3 regions of the Paenibacillus sp. SORGH_AS_0306 genome follow, and region 3 is predicted to be linked to each of the others. Evidence: a T-box and tRNA genes for the amino acid it is inferred to sense, from the RefSeq annotation. Region 3 holds a T-box; the other regions hold tRNA genes.

Region 1 (5,686 bases), 680 kb from region 3:
TTCCGCACGTAGCTACCCAGCGATGCTCCTGGCGGAACAACTGGTACACCAGCGGTGCGTCCATCCCGGTCCTCTCGTACTAAGGACAGCTCCTCTCAAATTTCCTACGCCCACGACAGATAGGGACCGAACTGTCTCACGACGTTCTGAACCCAGCTCGCGTACCGCTTTAATGGGCGAACAGCCCAACCCTTGGGACCTACTTCAGCCCCAGGATGCGATGAGCCGACATCGAGGTGCCAAACCTCCCCGTCGATGTGGACTCTTGGGGGAGATAAGCCTGTTATCCCCAGGGTAGCTTTTATCCGTTGAGCGATGGCCCTTCCATGCGGTACCACCGGATCACTAAGCCCGACTTTCGTCCCTGCTCGACGTGTCTGTCTCGCAGTCAAGCTCCCTTATGCCTTTACACTCTTCGAATGATTTCCAACCATTCTGAGGGAACCTTAGGGCGCCTCCGTTACACTTTAGGAGGCGACCGCCCCAGTCAAACTGCCCACCTGACACGGTCCCTGTACCGGATCACGGTACGAGGTTAGAACTCAAATGCGATCAGGGTGGTATCCCAACGGCGCCTCAACCGAAGCTTGCGCTCCGATGTCTACGGCTCCCACCTATCCTGTACAAATCGCACCCCAGTTCAATATCAAGTTGCAGTAAAGCTCCATGGGGTCTTTCCGTCTTGTCGCGGGTAACCTGCATCTTCACAGGTATTAAAATTTCACCGGATCTCTCGTTGAGACAGCGCCCAAATCGTTACGCCATTCGTGCGGGTCAGAATTTACCTGACAAGGAATTTCGCTACCTTAGGACCGTTATAGTTACGGCCGCCGTTTACTGGGGCTTCGGTTCATAGCTTCGCTTGCGCTAACCACTCCCCTTAACCTTCCAGCACCGGGCAGGCGTCAGCCCGTATACTTCGCCTTGCGGCTTCGCACAGACCTGTGTTTTTGCTAAACAGTCGCTTGGGCCTTTTCACTGCGGCCCCCTCGTGCTATTCACACTACCGGGGCACCCCTTCTCCCGAAGTTACGGGGTCATTTTGCCGAGTTCCTTAACGAGAGTTCTTCCGCGCGCCTTAGAATTCTCTTCTCACCCACCTGTGTCGGTTTACGGTACGGGCACCTGCTTCCTGGCTAGAGACTTTTCTTGGCAGTGTGAAATCATGACCTTCGCTACTACAATTTTCGCTCCTCATCACAGCCTGGCCTTGCGGTATGCGGATTTGCCTACATACCAGCCTCACTGCTTGAACGGACATCCATCAGTCCGCGTCACTATCCTCCTGCGTCATCCCATTGCTCATAACGGCTTTCGGTGGTACAGGAATTTCAACCTGTTGTCCGTCGACTACGCCTTTCGGCCTCGCCTTAGGTCCCGACTTACCCTGAGAGGACGAGCCTTCCTCAGGAATCCTTGGGTTTTCGGCGGATCAGATTCTCACTGATCTTTTCGTTACTCATACCGGCATTCTCACTTGAATGAGGTCCAGCGCTCCTTGCGGTACACCTTCAATCTTCATTCAACGCTCCCCTACCCCTGATACTAACGTATCAAGCCATAGCTTCGGTGGTGTGTTTAGCCCCGTTACATTTTCGGCGCAAAGTCACTCGACCAGTGAGCTATTACGCACTCTTTCAATGGTGGCTGCTTCTAAGCCAACATCCTGGTTGTCTGTGCAACTTCACATCCTTTCCCACTTAACACACACTTGGGGACCTTAGCTGATGGTCTGGGCTGTTTCCCTTTCGACAATGGATCTTAGCACTCACTGTCTGACTCCCGGAATAAAGTCTGTGGCATTCGGAGTTTGACTGAACTTGGTAACCCTTGCGGGCCCCGCATCCAATCAGTGCTCTACCTCCACGACTCACCTTCCGAGGCTAGCCCTAAAGCTATTTCGGGGAGAACCAGCTATCTCCAGGTTCGATTGGAATTTCTCCGCTACCCCCACCTCATCCCCGCACTTTTCAACGTGCGTGGGTTCGGGCCTCCAGTACGTGTTACCGTACCTTCACCCTGGACAGGGGTAGATCACCTGGTTTCGGGTCTACGTCCACGTACTCAGTCGCCCTATTCAGACTCGCTTTCGCTGCGGCTCCGGCTTTTCACCTTAACCTTGCACGGGAACGTAACTCGCCGGTTCATTCTACAAAAGGCACGCCATCACCCATAAAACGGGCTCTGACTTTTTGTAAGCACACGGTTTCAGGTTCTATTTCACTCCCCTTCCGGGGTCCTTTTCACCTTTCCCTCACGGTACTGCTTCACTATCGGTCGCTAGGGAGTATTTAGCCTTACCAGATGGTCCTGGCAGATTCATACGGGGTTTCACGTGCCCCGCACTACTCGGGATCCGTCTCGGAGAGAGCATCATTTCATCTACAGGGCTTTCACCTTTTTTAGCGGGCCTTTCCAGACCTCTTCAATTACGATACTCCTTTGTAACTCCAAAGAGACGTCCCACAACCCCAACAAGCAAGCTCATTGGTTTGGGCTGTTCCGCGTTCGCTCGCCGCTACTGACGGAATCACTCTTGTTTTCTGTTCCTGAGGGTACTTAGATGTTTCAGTTCCCCTCGTCTGCCTCTGCACACCCTATGTATTCAGGTGTGAGTAACTGGAGATGAATCCAGTTAGGTTTCCCCATTCGGACATCCCCGGATCACAGCTTGCTTACAGCTCCCCGAGGCCTTATCGTTGTTCGCCACGTCCTTCATCGGCTCCTAGCGCCTAGGCATCCACCGTGTGCTCTTAGTAGCTTAACCTAAGTGTTTCTATAAATAGAAACGGTGTATTTCAATTTCTCGCCTACCACTGTTTACACAGTTTGTAGAGAAGAAACCTTCTAAAACGCGATGTTTCGTTTTCGGTATCCAGTTTTCAAGGATCAACTTGGGTAAAAATAATATGGTGGAGCCAAGCGGGATCGAACCGCTGACCTCCTGCGTGCAAGGCAGGCGCTCTCCCAGCTGAGCTATGGCCCCATAATTGGGAAGTAAATCTATATGGTGGGCCCTAGTGGACTCGAACCACCGACCTCACCCTTATCAGGGGTGCGCTCTAACCAGCTGAGCTAAGGGCCCGTATTGTAAGATTCTTTTCGACATGAAAAGAATGCGCTTGGCGGCGTCCTACTCTCCCAGGACCCTGCGGTCCAAGTACCATCGGCGCTGGAGGGCTTAACGGTCGTGTTCGGGATGGGTACGTGTGGAACCCCTCCGCCATCGCCACCAAACGATGAAACATACGGTAAATATTGAGAAGATTGACCTCTCAAAACTAAACAACGAGTGAGTGGTGTCACCACTTGGGTGACCACAGATCCACCGGAGTGTTCTGCGTTTGTCTTTCCCGAAAGAAAGACGTTCGAATGTTTCCGTTGCAGGAAACGATTCTCCATAGAAAGGAGGTGATCCAGCCGCACCTTCCGATACGGCTACCTTGTTACGACTTCACCCCAATCATCTACCCCACCTTCGGCGGCTGGCTCCTTGCGGTTACCCCACCGACTTCGGGTGTTGCAAACTCTCGTGGTGTGACGGGCGGTGTGTACAAGACCCGGGAACGTATTCACCGCGGCATGCTGATCCGCGATTACTAGCAATTCCGACTTCATGCAGGCGAGTTGCAGCCTGCAATCCGAACTGAGACCGGCTTTTAAGGATTGGCTCCATCTTGCGATATTGCTTCCCGTTGTACCGGCCATTGTAGTACGTGTGTAGCCCAAGTCATAAGGGGCATGATGATTTGACGTCATCCCCACCTTCCTCCGGTTTGTCACCGGCAGTCTGCTTAGAGTGCCCACCATGATGTGCTGGCAACTAAGCATAAGGGTTGCGCTCGTTGCGGGACTTAACCCAACATCTCACGACACGAGCTGACGACAACCATGCACCACCTGTCTCCTTTGTCCCGAAGGAAAAGACTATCTCTAGTCCGGTCAAAGGGATGTCAAGACTTGGTAAGGTTCTTCGCGTTGCTTCGAATTAAACCACATACTCCACTGCTTGTGCGGGTCCCCGTCAATTCCTTTGAGTTTCAGTCTTGCGACCGTACTCCCCAGGCGGAATGCTTAATGTGTTAACTTCGGCACCAAGGGTATCGAAACCCCTAACACCTAGCATTCATCGTTTACGGCGTGGACTACCAGGGTATCTAATCCTGTTTGCTCCCCACGCTTTCGCGCCTCAGCGTCAGTTACAGCCCAGAAAGTCGCCTTCGCCACTGGTGTTCCTCCACATCTCTACGCATTTCACCGCTACACGTGGAATTCCACTTTCCTCTTCTGTACTCAAGCTCTCCAGTTTCCAGTGCGACCCAAGGTTGAGCCTTGGGCTGTGACACCGGACTTAAAAAGCCGCCTGCGCGCGCTTTACGCCCAATAATTCCGGACAACGCTTGCCCCCTACGTATTACCGCGGCTGCTGGCACGTAGTTAGCCGGGGCTTTCTTCTCAGGTACCGTCACTCTGAGTGCAGTTACTCACTCAGACGTTCTTCCCTGGCAACAGAGCTTTACGATCCGAAAACCTTCATCACTCACGCGGCGTTGCTCCGTCAGACTTGCGTCCATTGCGGAAGATTCCCTACTGCTGCCTCCCGTAGGAGTCTGGGCCGTGTCTCAGTCCCAGTGTGGCCGATCACCCTCTCAGGTCGGCTACGCATCGTCGCCTTGGTGAGCCGTTACCTCACCAACTAGCTAATGCGCCGCAGGCCCATCCTCAAGTGACAGATTGCTCCGTCTTTCCAAATTCGTTCAGGCGAACAAATCATGTATTCGGTATTAGCTACCGTTTCCGGTAGTTGTCCCAAGCTTGAGGGCAGGTTGCCTACGTGTTACTCACCCGTCCGCCGCTAAGTATCAAAGAAGCAAGCTTCTTATCAACTCCGCTCGACTTGCATGTATTAGGCACGCCGCCAGCGTTCGTCCTGAGCCAGGATCAAACTCTCCATAAAGTGTTTGACTTGCTCAATTTGAAACTGGCGAGAACCGAAGTTCTCTATTTTGTAAAGGTCGGCTAAGACCTTTGTTTACTCACTCGTTGTTCAGTTTTCAAAGATCAAACATTTCGTTTGTTTTGCTTTTGTGCACCGACGCGTTATCGCATCAGCAACTCTTATAATATATCATGCTCATTTCATTTAGTCAACACTTTTTTTCAAGAAGTTTTTTTCTTCCTTCGTAATCTTTCATTTACTTATAGAAGAATATATAGTGTTAATCGCTGTATCCGTTGAAGCGGAACGTTTTATAATTTATCACAGATTGTTAACACAAGTCAACTACTTATTTAGCAAATTATTATAGATTGGATATTGCCGTATTCCGCTTCGTTAGTGAACGTTGATTTCTTCAGTTGTTATCGGTTAAGCCAATAGCGAATTTCTCTTTCTCCACCTGCTTGTTCTGGTCTCCATGATACGACTTCATTGATCAATGACCGAAATACAAGTTTGCGAATAACCATAGGTAGCATATTGCCTACATGAGATAAGTCAGGATGCTGTAACAGTTCTTTGACACTCCATGGTTGCTTACGGCTGCGAAGCACTTGGAATAGTATAGATGAACATTCTCTCATTTTGGACATGACTGAAAATTCGCATGCTAGTAATACTAACTCTACTCGCTGCTCCATCGTCTCTGTACTGAATGCTAGTTGTTCATATAATTTGTAAACGTCT
Region 2 (5,686 bases), 1.8 Mb from region 3:
GCTCTACCGACTGAGCTACCGAGCCATACTGTATTCATTACATTTTATTTAATTAAAAAAATGGCGGAACCGACGGGATTTGAACCCGCGATCTCCTGCGTGACAGGCAGGCATGTTAACCCCTACACCACGGTTCCAGGGTTATAATACATAGAAATAAAAATGGTGCCGGCGAGAGGATTTGAACCCCCGACCTACTGATTACAAGTCAGTTGCTCTACCAACTGAGCTACACCGGCATATGGTGGTGGAGATTGACGGGATCGAACCGCCGACCCTCTGCTTGTAAGGCAGATGCTCTCCCAGCTGAGCTAAATCTCCAGGATATGTATGGTAGCGGCGAAGGGAATCGAACCCCCGACCTCACGGGTATGAACCGTACGCTCTAGCCAGCTGAGCTACACCGCCACATTTAAAAACCAATCGTTATGAATTGCTATCCACTAAGAATTTATAAATAAGTTCTAGTGGCGGAGAGAGAGGGATTCGAACCCTCGCACCGCTAACGCAGTCTAACCCCTTAGCAGAGGGTCCCCTTATAGCCACTTGGGTATCTCTCCAATATTAAATCATATACAGACAGGTTAGTTGCTCCCTGAAAACTGAATCCGAAAACAAAAACATCGCGTGTTAGCTTATTGGATAAGCCCTCGACCGATTAGTATTGGTCAGCTCCATGCCTTACGGCACTTCCACCCCCAACCTATCAACCTCGTCGTCTACAAGGGGTCTTACATACTGGGAAATCTCATCTTGAGGGGGGCTTCACGCTTAGATGCTTTCAGCGCTTATCCCTTCCGCACGTAGCTACCCAGCGATGCTCCTGGCGGAACAACTGGTACACCAGCGGTGCGTCCATCCCGGTCCTCTCGTACTAAGGACAGCTCCTCTCAAATTTCCTACGCCCACGACAGATAGGGACCGAACTGTCTCACGACGTTCTGAACCCAGCTCGCGTACCGCTTTAATGGGCGAACAGCCCAACCCTTGGGACCTACTTCAGCCCCAGGATGCGATGAGCCGACATCGAGGTGCCAAACCTCCCCGTCGATGTGGACTCTTGGGGGAGATAAGCCTGTTATCCCCAGGGTAGCTTTTATCCGTTGAGCGATGGCCCTTCCATGCGGTACCACCGGATCACTAAGCCCGACTTTCGTCCCTGCTCGACGTGTCTGTCTCGCAGTCAAGCTCCCTTATGCCTTTACACTCTTCGAATGATTTCCAACCATTCTGAGGGAACCTTAGGGCGCCTCCGTTACACTTTAGGAGGCGACCGCCCCAGTCAAACTGCCCACCTGACACGGTCCCTGTACCGGATCACGGTACGAGGTTAGAACTCAAATGCGATCAGGGTGGTATCCCAACGGCGCCTCAACCGAAGCTTGCGCTCCGATGTCTACGGCTCCCACCTATCCTGTACAAATCGCACCCCAGTTCAATATCAAGTTGCAGTAAAGCTCCATGGGGTCTTTCCGTCTTGTCGCGGGTAACCTGCATCTTCACAGGTATTAAAATTTCACCGGATCTCTCGTTGAGACAGCGCCCAAATCGTTACGCCATTCGTGCGGGTCAGAATTTACCTGACAAGGAATTTCGCTACCTTAGGACCGTTATAGTTACGGCCGCCGTTTACTGGGGCTTCGGTTCATAGCTTCGCTTGCGCTAACCACTCCCCTTAACCTTCCAGCACCGGGCAGGCGTCAGCCCGTATACTTCGCCTTGCGGCTTCGCACAGACCTGTGTTTTTGCTAAACAGTCGCTTGGGCCTTTTCACTGCGGCCCCCTCGTGCTATTCACACTACCGGGGCACCCCTTCTCCCGAAGTTACGGGGTCATTTTGCCGAGTTCCTTAACGAGAGTTCTTCCGCGCGCCTTAGAATTCTCTTCTCACCCACCTGTGTCGGTTTACGGTACGGGCACCTGCTTCCTGGCTAGAGACTTTTCTTGGCAGTGTGAAATCATGACCTTCGCTACTCTAATTTTCGCTCCTCATCACAGCCTGGCCTTGTGGTATGCGGATTTGCCTACATACCAGCCTCACTGCTTGAACGGACATCCATCAGTCCGCGTCACTATCCTCCTGCGTCATCCCATTGCTCATAACGGCTTTCGGTGGTACAGGAATTTCAACCTGTTGTCCGTCGACTACGCCTTTCGGCCTCGCCTTAGGTCCCGACTTACCCTGAGAGGACGAGCCTTCCTCAGGAATCCTTGGGTTTTCGGCGGATCAGATTCTCACTGATCTTTTCGTTACTCATACCGGCATTCTCACTTGAATGAGGTCCAGCGCTCCTTGCGGTACACCTTCAATCTTCATTCAACGCTCCCCTACCCCTGATACTAACGTATCAAGCCATAGCTTCGGTGGTGTGTTTAGCCCCGTTACATTTTCGGCGCAAAGTCACTCGACCAGTGAGCTATTACGCACTCTTTCAATGGTGGCTGCTTCTAAGCCAACATCCTGGTTGTCTGTGCAACTTCACATCCTTTCCCACTTAACACACACTTGGGGACCTTAGCTGATGGTCTGGGCTGTTTCCCTTTCGACAATGGATCTTAGCACTCACTGTCTGACTCCCGGAATAAAGTCTGTGGCATTCGGAGTTTGACTGAACTTGGTAACCCTTGCGGGCCCCGCATCCAATCAGTGCTCTACCTCCACGACTCACCTTCCGAGGCTAGCCCTAAAGCTATTTCGGGGAGAACCAGCTATCTCCAGGTTCGATTGGAATTTCTCCGCTACCCCCACCTCATCCCCGCACTTTTCAACGTGCGTGGGTTCGGGCCTCCAGTACGTGTTACCGTACCTTCACCCTGGACAGGGGTAGATCACCTGGTTTCGGGTCTACGTCCACGTACTTAGTCGCCCTATTCAGACTCGCTTTCGCTGCGGCTCCGGCTTTTCACCTTAACCTTGCACGGGAACGTAACTCGCCGGTTCATTCTACAAAAGGCACGCCATCACCCAGTAATAGGGCTCTGACTTTTTGTAAGCACACGGTTTCAGGTTCTATTTCACTCCCCTTCCGGGGTCCTTTTCACCTTTCCCTCACGGTACTGCTTCACTATCGGTCGCTAGGGAGTATTTAGCCTTACCAGATGGTCCTGGCAGATTCATACGGGGTTTCACGTGCCCCGCACTACTCGGGATCCGTCTCGGAGAGAGCATCATTTCATCTACAGGGCTTTCACCTTTTTTAGCGGGCCTTTCCAGACCTCTTCAACTACGATACTCCTTTGTAACTCCAAAGAGACGTCCCACAACCCCAACAAGCAAGCTCATTGGTTTGGGCTGTTCCGCGTTCGCTCGCCGCTACTGACGGAATCACTCTTGTTTTCTGTTCCTGAGGGTACTTAGATGTTTCAGTTCCCCTCGTCTGCCTCTGCACACCCTATGTATTCAGGTGTGAGTAACTGGAGATGAATCCAGTTAGGTTTCCCCATTCGGACATCCCCGGATCACAGCTTGCTTACAGCTCCCCGAGGCCTTATCGTTGTTCGCCACGTCCTTCATCGGCTCCTAGCGCCTAGGCATCCACCGTGTGCTCTTAGTAGCTTAACCTAAGTGTTTCTAAATCAATAGAAACGGTGTATTTCAATTTCTCGCCTACCACTGTTTACACAGTTTGTAGAGAAGAAACCTTCTAAAACGCGATGTTTCGTTTTCGGTATCCAGTTTTCAAGGATCAACTTGGGTAAAAATAATATGGTGGAGCCAAGCGGGATCGAACCGCTGACCTCCTGCGTGCAAGGCAGGCGCTCTCCCAGCTGAGCTATGGCCCCATAATTGGGAAGTAAATCTATATGGTGGGCCCTAGTGGACTCGAACCACCGACCTCACCCTTATCAGGGGTGCGCTCTAACCAGCTGAGCTAAGGGCCCGTATTGTAAGATTCTTTTCGACATGAAAAGAATGCGCTTGGCGGCGTCCTACTCTCCCAGGACCCTGCGGTCCAAGTACCATCGGCGCTGGAGGGCTTAACGGTCGTGTTCGGGATGGGTACGTGTGGAACCCCTCCGCCATCGCCACCAAACGATGAAACATACGGTAAATATTGAGAAGATTGACCTCTCAAAACTAAACAACGAGTGAGTGGTGTCACCACTTGGGTGACCACAGATCCACCGGAGTGTTCTGCGTTTGTCTTTCCCGAAAGAAAGACGTTCGAATGTTTCCGTTGCAGGAAACGATTCTCCATAGAAAGGAGGTGATCCAGCCGCACCTTCCGATACGGCTACCTTGTTACGACTTCACCCCAATCATCTACCCCACCTTCGGCGGCTGGCTCCTTGCGGTTACCCCACCGACTTCGGGTGTTGCAAACTCTCGTGGTGTGACGGGCGGTGTGTACAAGACCCGGGAACGTATTCACCGCGGCATGCTGATCCGCGATTACTAGCAATTCCGACTTCATGCAGGCGAGTTGCAGCCTGCAATCCGAACTGAGACCGGCTTTTAAGGATTGGCTCCATCTTGCGATATTGCTTCCCGTTGTACCGGCCATTGTAGTACGTGTGTAGCCCAAGTCATAAGGGGCATGATGATTTGACGTCATCCCCACCTTCCTCCGGTTTGTCACCGGCAGTCTGCTTAGAGTGCCCACCATAATGTGCTGGCAACTAAGCATAAGGGTTGCGCTCGTTGCGGGACTTAACCCAACATCTCACGACACGAGCTGACGACAACCATGCACCACCTGTCTCCTTTGTCCCGAAGGAAAAGACTATCTCTAGTCCGGTCAAAGGGATGTCAAGACTTGGTAAGGTTCTTCGCGTTGCTTCGAATTAAACCACATACTCCACTGCTTGTGCGGGTCCCCGTCAATTCCTTTGAGTTTCAGTCTTGCGACCGTACTCCCCAGGCGGAATGCTTAATGTGTTAACTTCGGCACCAAGGGTATCGAAACCCCTAACACCTAGCATTCATCGTTTACGGCGTGGACTACCAGGGTATCTAATCCTGTTTGCTCCCCACGCTTTCGCGCCTCAGCGTCAGTTACAGCCCAGAAAGTCGCCTTCGCCACTGGTGTTCCTCCACATCTCTACGCATTTCACCGCTACACGTGGAATTCCACTTTCCTCTTCTGTACTCAAGCTCTCCAGTTTCCAGTGCGACCCAAGGTTGAGCCTTGGGCTGTGACACCGGACTTAAAAAGCCGCCTGCGCGCGCTTTACGCCCAATAATTCCGGACAACGCTTGCCCCCTACGTATTACCGCGGCTGCTGGCACGTAGTTAGCCGGGGCTTTCTTCTCAGGTACCGTCACTCCGAGTTCAGTTACTCACTCAGACGTTCTTCCCTGGCAACAGAGCTTTACGATCCGAAAACCTTCATCACTCACGCGGCGTTGCTCCGTCAGACTTGCGTCCATTGCGGAAGATTCCCTACTGCTGCCTCCCGTAGGAGTCTGGGCCGTGTCTCAGTCCCAGTGTGGCCGATCACCCTCTCAGGTCGGCTACGCATCGTCGCCTTGGTGAGCCGTTACCTCACCAACTAGCTAATGCGCCGCAGGCCCATCCTCAAGTGACAGATTGCTCCGTCTTTCCAAATTCGTTCAGGCGAACAAATCATGTATTCGGTATTAGCTACCGTTTCCGGTAGTTGTCCCAAGCTTGAGGGCAGGTTGCCTACGTGTTACTCACCCGTCCGCCGCTAAGAATGAAAGAAGCAAGCTTCCTTCATTCTC
Region 3 (5,686 bases):
TTACGGTGGGAAGTAATCAAAAAGAAATTGCCGATCACTGAAATCTGATCTCCTCGTTCCATTCCAGTAGCGATCCAGTATTTGGTTAACTGATCTACAATAATCGCTATAATTGCAATCACATAATATATCACAATAATCCTCCACCCTATAGATATCTCGTCCATATGCTTAGTACGATAACCTCACTAAACATAGCTTTGTTTATTGTAGCACAGCCTAGAATCAGTCGTCTATTGAGAACCTTTATAATAAAAAAACATGGGTATGATCTTCCTACTATAAAAGTAGATAGATCATACCCATGCTTATGTTAGATCAGATATATGATCTGCTTCATCCTGTCTTTTGTTACGAAATACGGATACCTACATTTTGTCCCATCAATTCAACTTGTTCCATGCCTTCTTCAGTAGTAAATGCTACATCGTTAACCAATACATTTTCACGTAATACATGATCAAATGTTTGGATTGCTTGACGAAGATCATCGTTCACAGACAACGTTAAATTCACGTATTTTTCGATAGGTAGATCTAATTTTTTACGATAGTCTTGAACCGCACGTACAATTTCACGTACCCATCCTTCTTGCTCTAGTTCAGGTGTTACATCTGTATTGAGTGCCACTGTTAGACCATACCCTGAAGCAGAAGCAAATCCAGACTTCGCTTTTTTCTCTACTAATAATTCTTCATTCGTCACTTGTAGCTCTTCGCCTTCTGGTGAAAGAATATGCAAGAATCCATCTTCAACCACTTTACGTGTTTCTTCTACAGACATGCCTTTAAAGAAGTTTTGCAAGAAGCCTACATTTTTACCGTATTTTTTACCGGCTACTTTAAGGTTTAATTTCAATGTAAAGTCTACAAATCCAGAATCATCGGTTTCGGTATGAATACCTTTCACGTTGATCTCGTCTTTGATGATTGATTCATAGCTGGTCAAATCAAAATCTTTGTCCAGCGAAACGATCAATTCAGATAAAGGTTGACGTGTTTTGAGACCTGTCTCATTACGTACATTACGTGCTAGTTCGACAATGCGACGAGCTGTTTCCATATCGCGTTCTAACTCAAGATCGATCAAGTCTTCATTGGCAACAGGATAATCATCCATATGCACACTTTCGCCACTGCTGAGGTTAAGATAGATATCTTCCGCTAACATTGGTGTAAATGGTGCAATCAATTTAGCTGTTGTTAATAGGACTTCCGTTAAAGTACGGTAAGCATCTAATTTGTCTTCTGTTAGACCACTACCCCAGAAACGGTCACGCGAGCGACGGATATACCAGTTACTCAATTCATCTACAAAAGCTTCAATCGCTTTGGAAGCATTTAAGAAATCATTTACAGCAAGCCCTTTTTCAACTTGCTTGATCAAACTGTTCAGACGAGACAGAATCCAACGATCCAACTTATGCTCTGACGGTTGGAAAGGATGTTCTGCTGGATCGAATCCATCAATCGTTGCATACAATGTCATAAATGCATGTGTATTTACAAGTGTATCCACCATTTTGGATTTCGCTTCACCTACGATACCTTTGGAGAAACGTTTACTGTTCCATGGCGCACTATCAGATAGCAATGCCCAGCGGAAAGCATCTGTTCCGTATTCATCAATGACTTCCCACGGATCGATTACATTTCCTTTAGACTTGGACATTTTCTGTCCTTGTTCATCCAATACATGACCTGTCGCCATAACTGCTTTGTAAGGAGCTTTGCCTGTGATTAATGTAGATACCGCAAGTAGACTGTAGAACCAACCACGCGTCTGATCGATACCTTCACAGATCATATCTGCCGGGAACTGCTCCTGGAATGTATCTTGATTTTCAAAAGGATAATGCTGTTGCGCAAATGGCATTGATCCACTATCAAACCATACATCGATCACTTCCGGTGTACGGAACATCTCATATTGACCACATGAACTACGTACTTTGATATCATCTACATACGGTTTGTGTAGTTCGATATTTTCAGGCACATCACCAATCGCGCGCGCGCGAAGTTCTGCAATACTGTGCGGTGCAAACTGCTCACCTGTTTCTGCGCATACCCATACGTTAAGCGGTGTACCCCAATAACGATCACGACTAATATTCCAGTCCACCAAGTCTTCCAAAAATTTACCAAAACGTCCATCACGGATATGACCTGGATACCATTCTACTTCTTTATTGTTAGCGATCAATTGTTCTTTAACGGCTGTCGTTTGGATAAACCAACTATCCATTGCATAGTATAATAGTGGTGTATCACAACGCCAGCAGAATGGATACGTATGCTCATATCTTTCTTTGCTGAACAAACGATCTTTTTCAGACAACAAACGCACGATATCGATATCGCAATCTTTTACAAAACGACCTGCAAAATCAGTCACTTCAGCTACAAATTTACCTTCTAGATCTACCATATTCACAAAGCTAATACCATTTTCACGACATACACGGTAATCATCTTCACCATGTGCTGGCGCCATATGAACAATACCTGTACCACTTGCATCGGTAACAAAGTCTGCTCCTAGAATGATGTTCGCTTTTTCTGCTGTAAAATAGTTAAATGGCGGAGCATACGTTTTGCCTACTAATTCTGCACCTTTTAATGTGCTCAGTACTTCGTATTCGCCTTTACCATCTTTCATCACATCGTCTACCAAATTTTTAGCAACGATATACACACTTCCATCTTGACTTACACGTACATAATCCATATCTGGATTAACTGCTAAAGCTACGTGAGAAGGCAATGTCCAAGGTGTTGTTGTCCAAGCAAGAACATACTCGCCGCTATCATCAAGCTTGAATTTCGCTGTTGCGCTCAAATCTTTGACATCTTTGTATCCTTGAGCAACTTCATGAGAACTCAGTGTTGTCTGACAATCAGGGCAATATGGACTTACACGGTGTCCACGATACAATAGACCTTTATCATGAATCGTCGCAAGATTGTTCCACACACTTTCGATATAGTTATTTTCAAGCGTTACATATGGATGATCTAGATCAGTCCAATATCCAATCCCAGATGTAAGATCACGCCATTGTTGCTCATATTCGAATACACTTGCTTTACATTCTTGAATAAATTTCTCTACACCATACTCTTCGATTTCATGTTTGTGAGAGATTCCTAATTTTTTCTGAACACCTAGTTCAACAGGAAGACCATGTGTATCCCATCCTGCTTTACGAACAACACGGTATCCTTTCATCGTCTGATAACGACCGACAAAATCTTTGATGACACGTCCCAAAACGTGACCGATATGTGGCTTACCATTCGCTGTTGGTGGACCTTCATAAAAAACGAAGTTAGGCTTACCTTCCCGATTCTGAATCGAACGTTGGAATGTATTTTCCTCATTCCATTTATTTAAAATCCGTAAATCCCGTGTGCGTGCTTTTTCTTTGACATCGACTCTTTGCATGATTTTGTCATCCTTCCCCATCTATTAATATCGAATGCACTCTAACTATCCCGTATGAAAACATCAAAAAACCCCATCCCATAAAAGGGACGAGGTTGCTCGCGTTACCACCCTTGTTTCACTTCGACCTTTATACCTCTATACAAACTAAAATCCAGTATTTCTACTGTTTTTGTCTGTATTCAGGTGAAGTGACACCTTAGATCCGCACAAATGATGCGGTGCCTCTGTAACGGTTGGCACTCCGGCTTAGCTTACTTGATGCTCGTTCAGCCTCGCTTCTCCAGGGGGATATTCAATTATACGATGTTCATTGGCTTGCACCAACCGCCAACTCTCTGTGAACACGATGTATAATTTACTGACCCTATCAATGAATGTTGATGTTCATATTTATATTCGTCTACACGAATCAATTGAAATAAAGTTATAGAATATTTATAGCGCTTTAGACTATAAATGTCAACTTAGAACCCGTAATCTTAGTACAAATCACCTGAACTATGTTGTTCTTCGTTATCGCGGTCTCTATCACGATCTCTGTCTCTATCGCGGTCACGGTCGCGATCTTCTAGACGATCTCTTTCACGATCACGTTCATTGCTTGTGCGTTGAAGTTCACGCGTTTGATTTTCCAAAGCATCCCATCCATCTTGGCTAAGTAGCTCTAATTGAGCTTCTACCAATGTACGGAAACGTGTGCGGTAAATAGAAGCTTGTTTTTTGAGCTCTTCTACTTCCATCGACACTTTGCGAGATTTGGATAAAGACTCATTGATAATACGATCCGCATTTTTCTCGGATTCTTTAATAATCAATTGAGCTTCTTTTTTCGCATTGTTACGAACTTCATCTGCCGCTTCTTGAGCAACAATGATCGTTTTGCTCAACGTATCTTCCAGATTTGCAAAATGATCCAGACGTTCTTGAATAGACATTAACTGACTTTGCAGTTCTTTGTTTTCACGAATCGCCCCTTCATAATCTTTGATCACTTGATCTAGAAATTCATTCACTTCGTCTTCGTCATAACCACGCAAACGACGCGAGAATTCCTTATTATGTATATCCAGCGGGGTTAATGGCATGTTGGACACCTCCTGTAATGTTTAGGCCGTTGAATTGCCTCGTTATTGCTATGATACTTCATTTCGACGCATAAGGATATATCCCTGCCAAAGACGTTAAAAAATAAATAAATTTGCTGTATATTCACGATTTAAATAGAAGCCTATTCTATTCTTTATCAAACAAATTTACCTACTTCGACTCGATATCTTCCTTTTTTTGTAATTCCATCCATTTCTAATACTTTAAAGCGACCAAGCCCTTGAATAGAAATCATATCGCCTTGTTGCAAAGCATGAGAAGGATTTTCTTCTACTTTCCAATTCACCCGGCAACGTCCTGCTTTGATTGGCACCAGGATTTTACTACGGCTTAGTCGGTATACATCACTTGCTATCCCATCTAAGCGTAAAGAAGCTACAGTTAGCTCCATCGATTGCAATTCTGGAGTAGCGACCTGTAATTCAGTAATCGGTAAAATCTCTGTCATTACATGCAAGCGATGAACTTGTGTTAAATTTAGATGCAAATAAGAAGCAATCTCAGACGATACCACCGTATGACAACCATCCGCCAACGCGTGGATATCTCCAATTTTACCTCGCTTGATCCCCAGTCCCAAAATAGAACCCATATAATCGCCATGTTCCAAATCAGCGAATTTACGCCCTTCTGGCGTGATCGATAATACTGATAACTGCATATCTTCGTTATCCAAATCCATATAATCCGGTCCGATGATGGCACGTTTACGTTCTGAATGTTCTGATCCTCCATCCAAACGAATATGCACATCTAGATTACGAGCAGCAAGAATATTCAGAATATAAGCTTGACGTGGATCTAAAAAATCGGTCAGCTTTAGCTCATGATAACGGGCTGCGTTATCGATCCACTCCGCAGCCCGTTCCACAAACTCTCGCTCATCTGGATGAAAATGATGATAAATATTGCTTTGCATGATGTTGTTCATACCTTTCATATTTAGAGCAAGTGTAATAGATTGTTTGTTACAAAATGATCAAGATTAGTAAATAAGACTTCTTAATAAAAATACTAATCCACTAAATGCCAATTGTAATACGAATAAAGCTACAATCGGAGATATATCAATTGCTCCCATAATCGGTGGTATAAAGCGACGGAAAGGAGCAAGATAAGGTTCTACTAA

Evidence for each region. A T-box is a leader RNA that pairs with one kind of tRNA and senses whether it is charged. The one in region 3 lies ahead of ileS (isoleucine--tRNA ligase), so its partner is inferred to be a tRNA-Ile.
Region 1: it encodes a tRNA-Ile, which carries the amino acid that the T-box ahead of ileS (isoleucine--tRNA ligase) is inferred to sense. The anticodon was not compared.
Region 2: it encodes a tRNA-Ile, which carries the amino acid that the T-box ahead of ileS (isoleucine--tRNA ligase) is inferred to sense. The anticodon was not compared.

The regions. Positions count from the first base shown of each region.
Region 1 covers NZ_JAUTBP010000001.1:3,533,470-3,539,155, forward strand. The annotation lists rRNA gene QE450_RS15490 (23S ribosomal RNA) at 1-2,767, opposite strand, end outside; tRNA gene QE450_RS15495 (tRNA-Ala) at 2,911-2,986, opposite strand; tRNA gene QE450_RS15500 (tRNA-Ile) at 3,009-3,085, opposite strand; rRNA gene rrf (5S ribosomal RNA) at 3,121-3,237, opposite strand; rRNA gene QE450_RS15510 (16S ribosomal RNA) at 3,405-4,957, opposite strand; gene QE450_RS15515 (nucleotidyltransferase-like protein) at 5,362-5,686, opposite strand, start outside.
Region 2 covers NZ_JAUTBP010000001.1:4,701,219-4,706,904, reverse strand. The annotation lists tRNA gene QE450_RS20805 (tRNA-Phe) at 1-25, opposite strand, end outside; tRNA gene QE450_RS20800 (tRNA-Asp) at 62-137, opposite strand; tRNA gene QE450_RS20795 (tRNA-Thr) at 164-239, opposite strand; tRNA gene QE450_RS20790 (tRNA-Val) at 246-321, opposite strand; tRNA gene QE450_RS20785 (tRNA-Met) at 332-408, opposite strand; tRNA gene QE450_RS20780 (tRNA-Ser) at 469-560, opposite strand; rRNA gene QE450_RS20775 (23S ribosomal RNA) at 639-3,562, opposite strand; tRNA gene QE450_RS20770 (tRNA-Ala) at 3,708-3,783, opposite strand; tRNA gene QE450_RS20765 (tRNA-Ile) at 3,806-3,882, opposite strand; rRNA gene rrf (5S ribosomal RNA) at 3,918-4,034, opposite strand; rRNA gene QE450_RS20755 (16S ribosomal RNA) at 4,202-5,686, opposite strand, start outside.
Region 3 covers NZ_JAUTBP010000001.1:2,851,249-2,856,934, forward strand. The annotation lists gene lspA (signal peptidase II) at 1-134, opposite strand, end outside; gene ileS (isoleucine--tRNA ligase) at 352-3,447, opposite strand; T-box leader at 3,530-3,830, opposite strand; partial or broken gene QE450_RS12395 (DivIVA domain-containing protein) at 4,032-4,535, opposite strand; gene QE450_RS12400 (YlmH family RNA-binding protein) at 4,694-5,476, opposite strand; gene QE450_RS12405 (YggT family protein) at 5,543-5,686, opposite strand, start outside.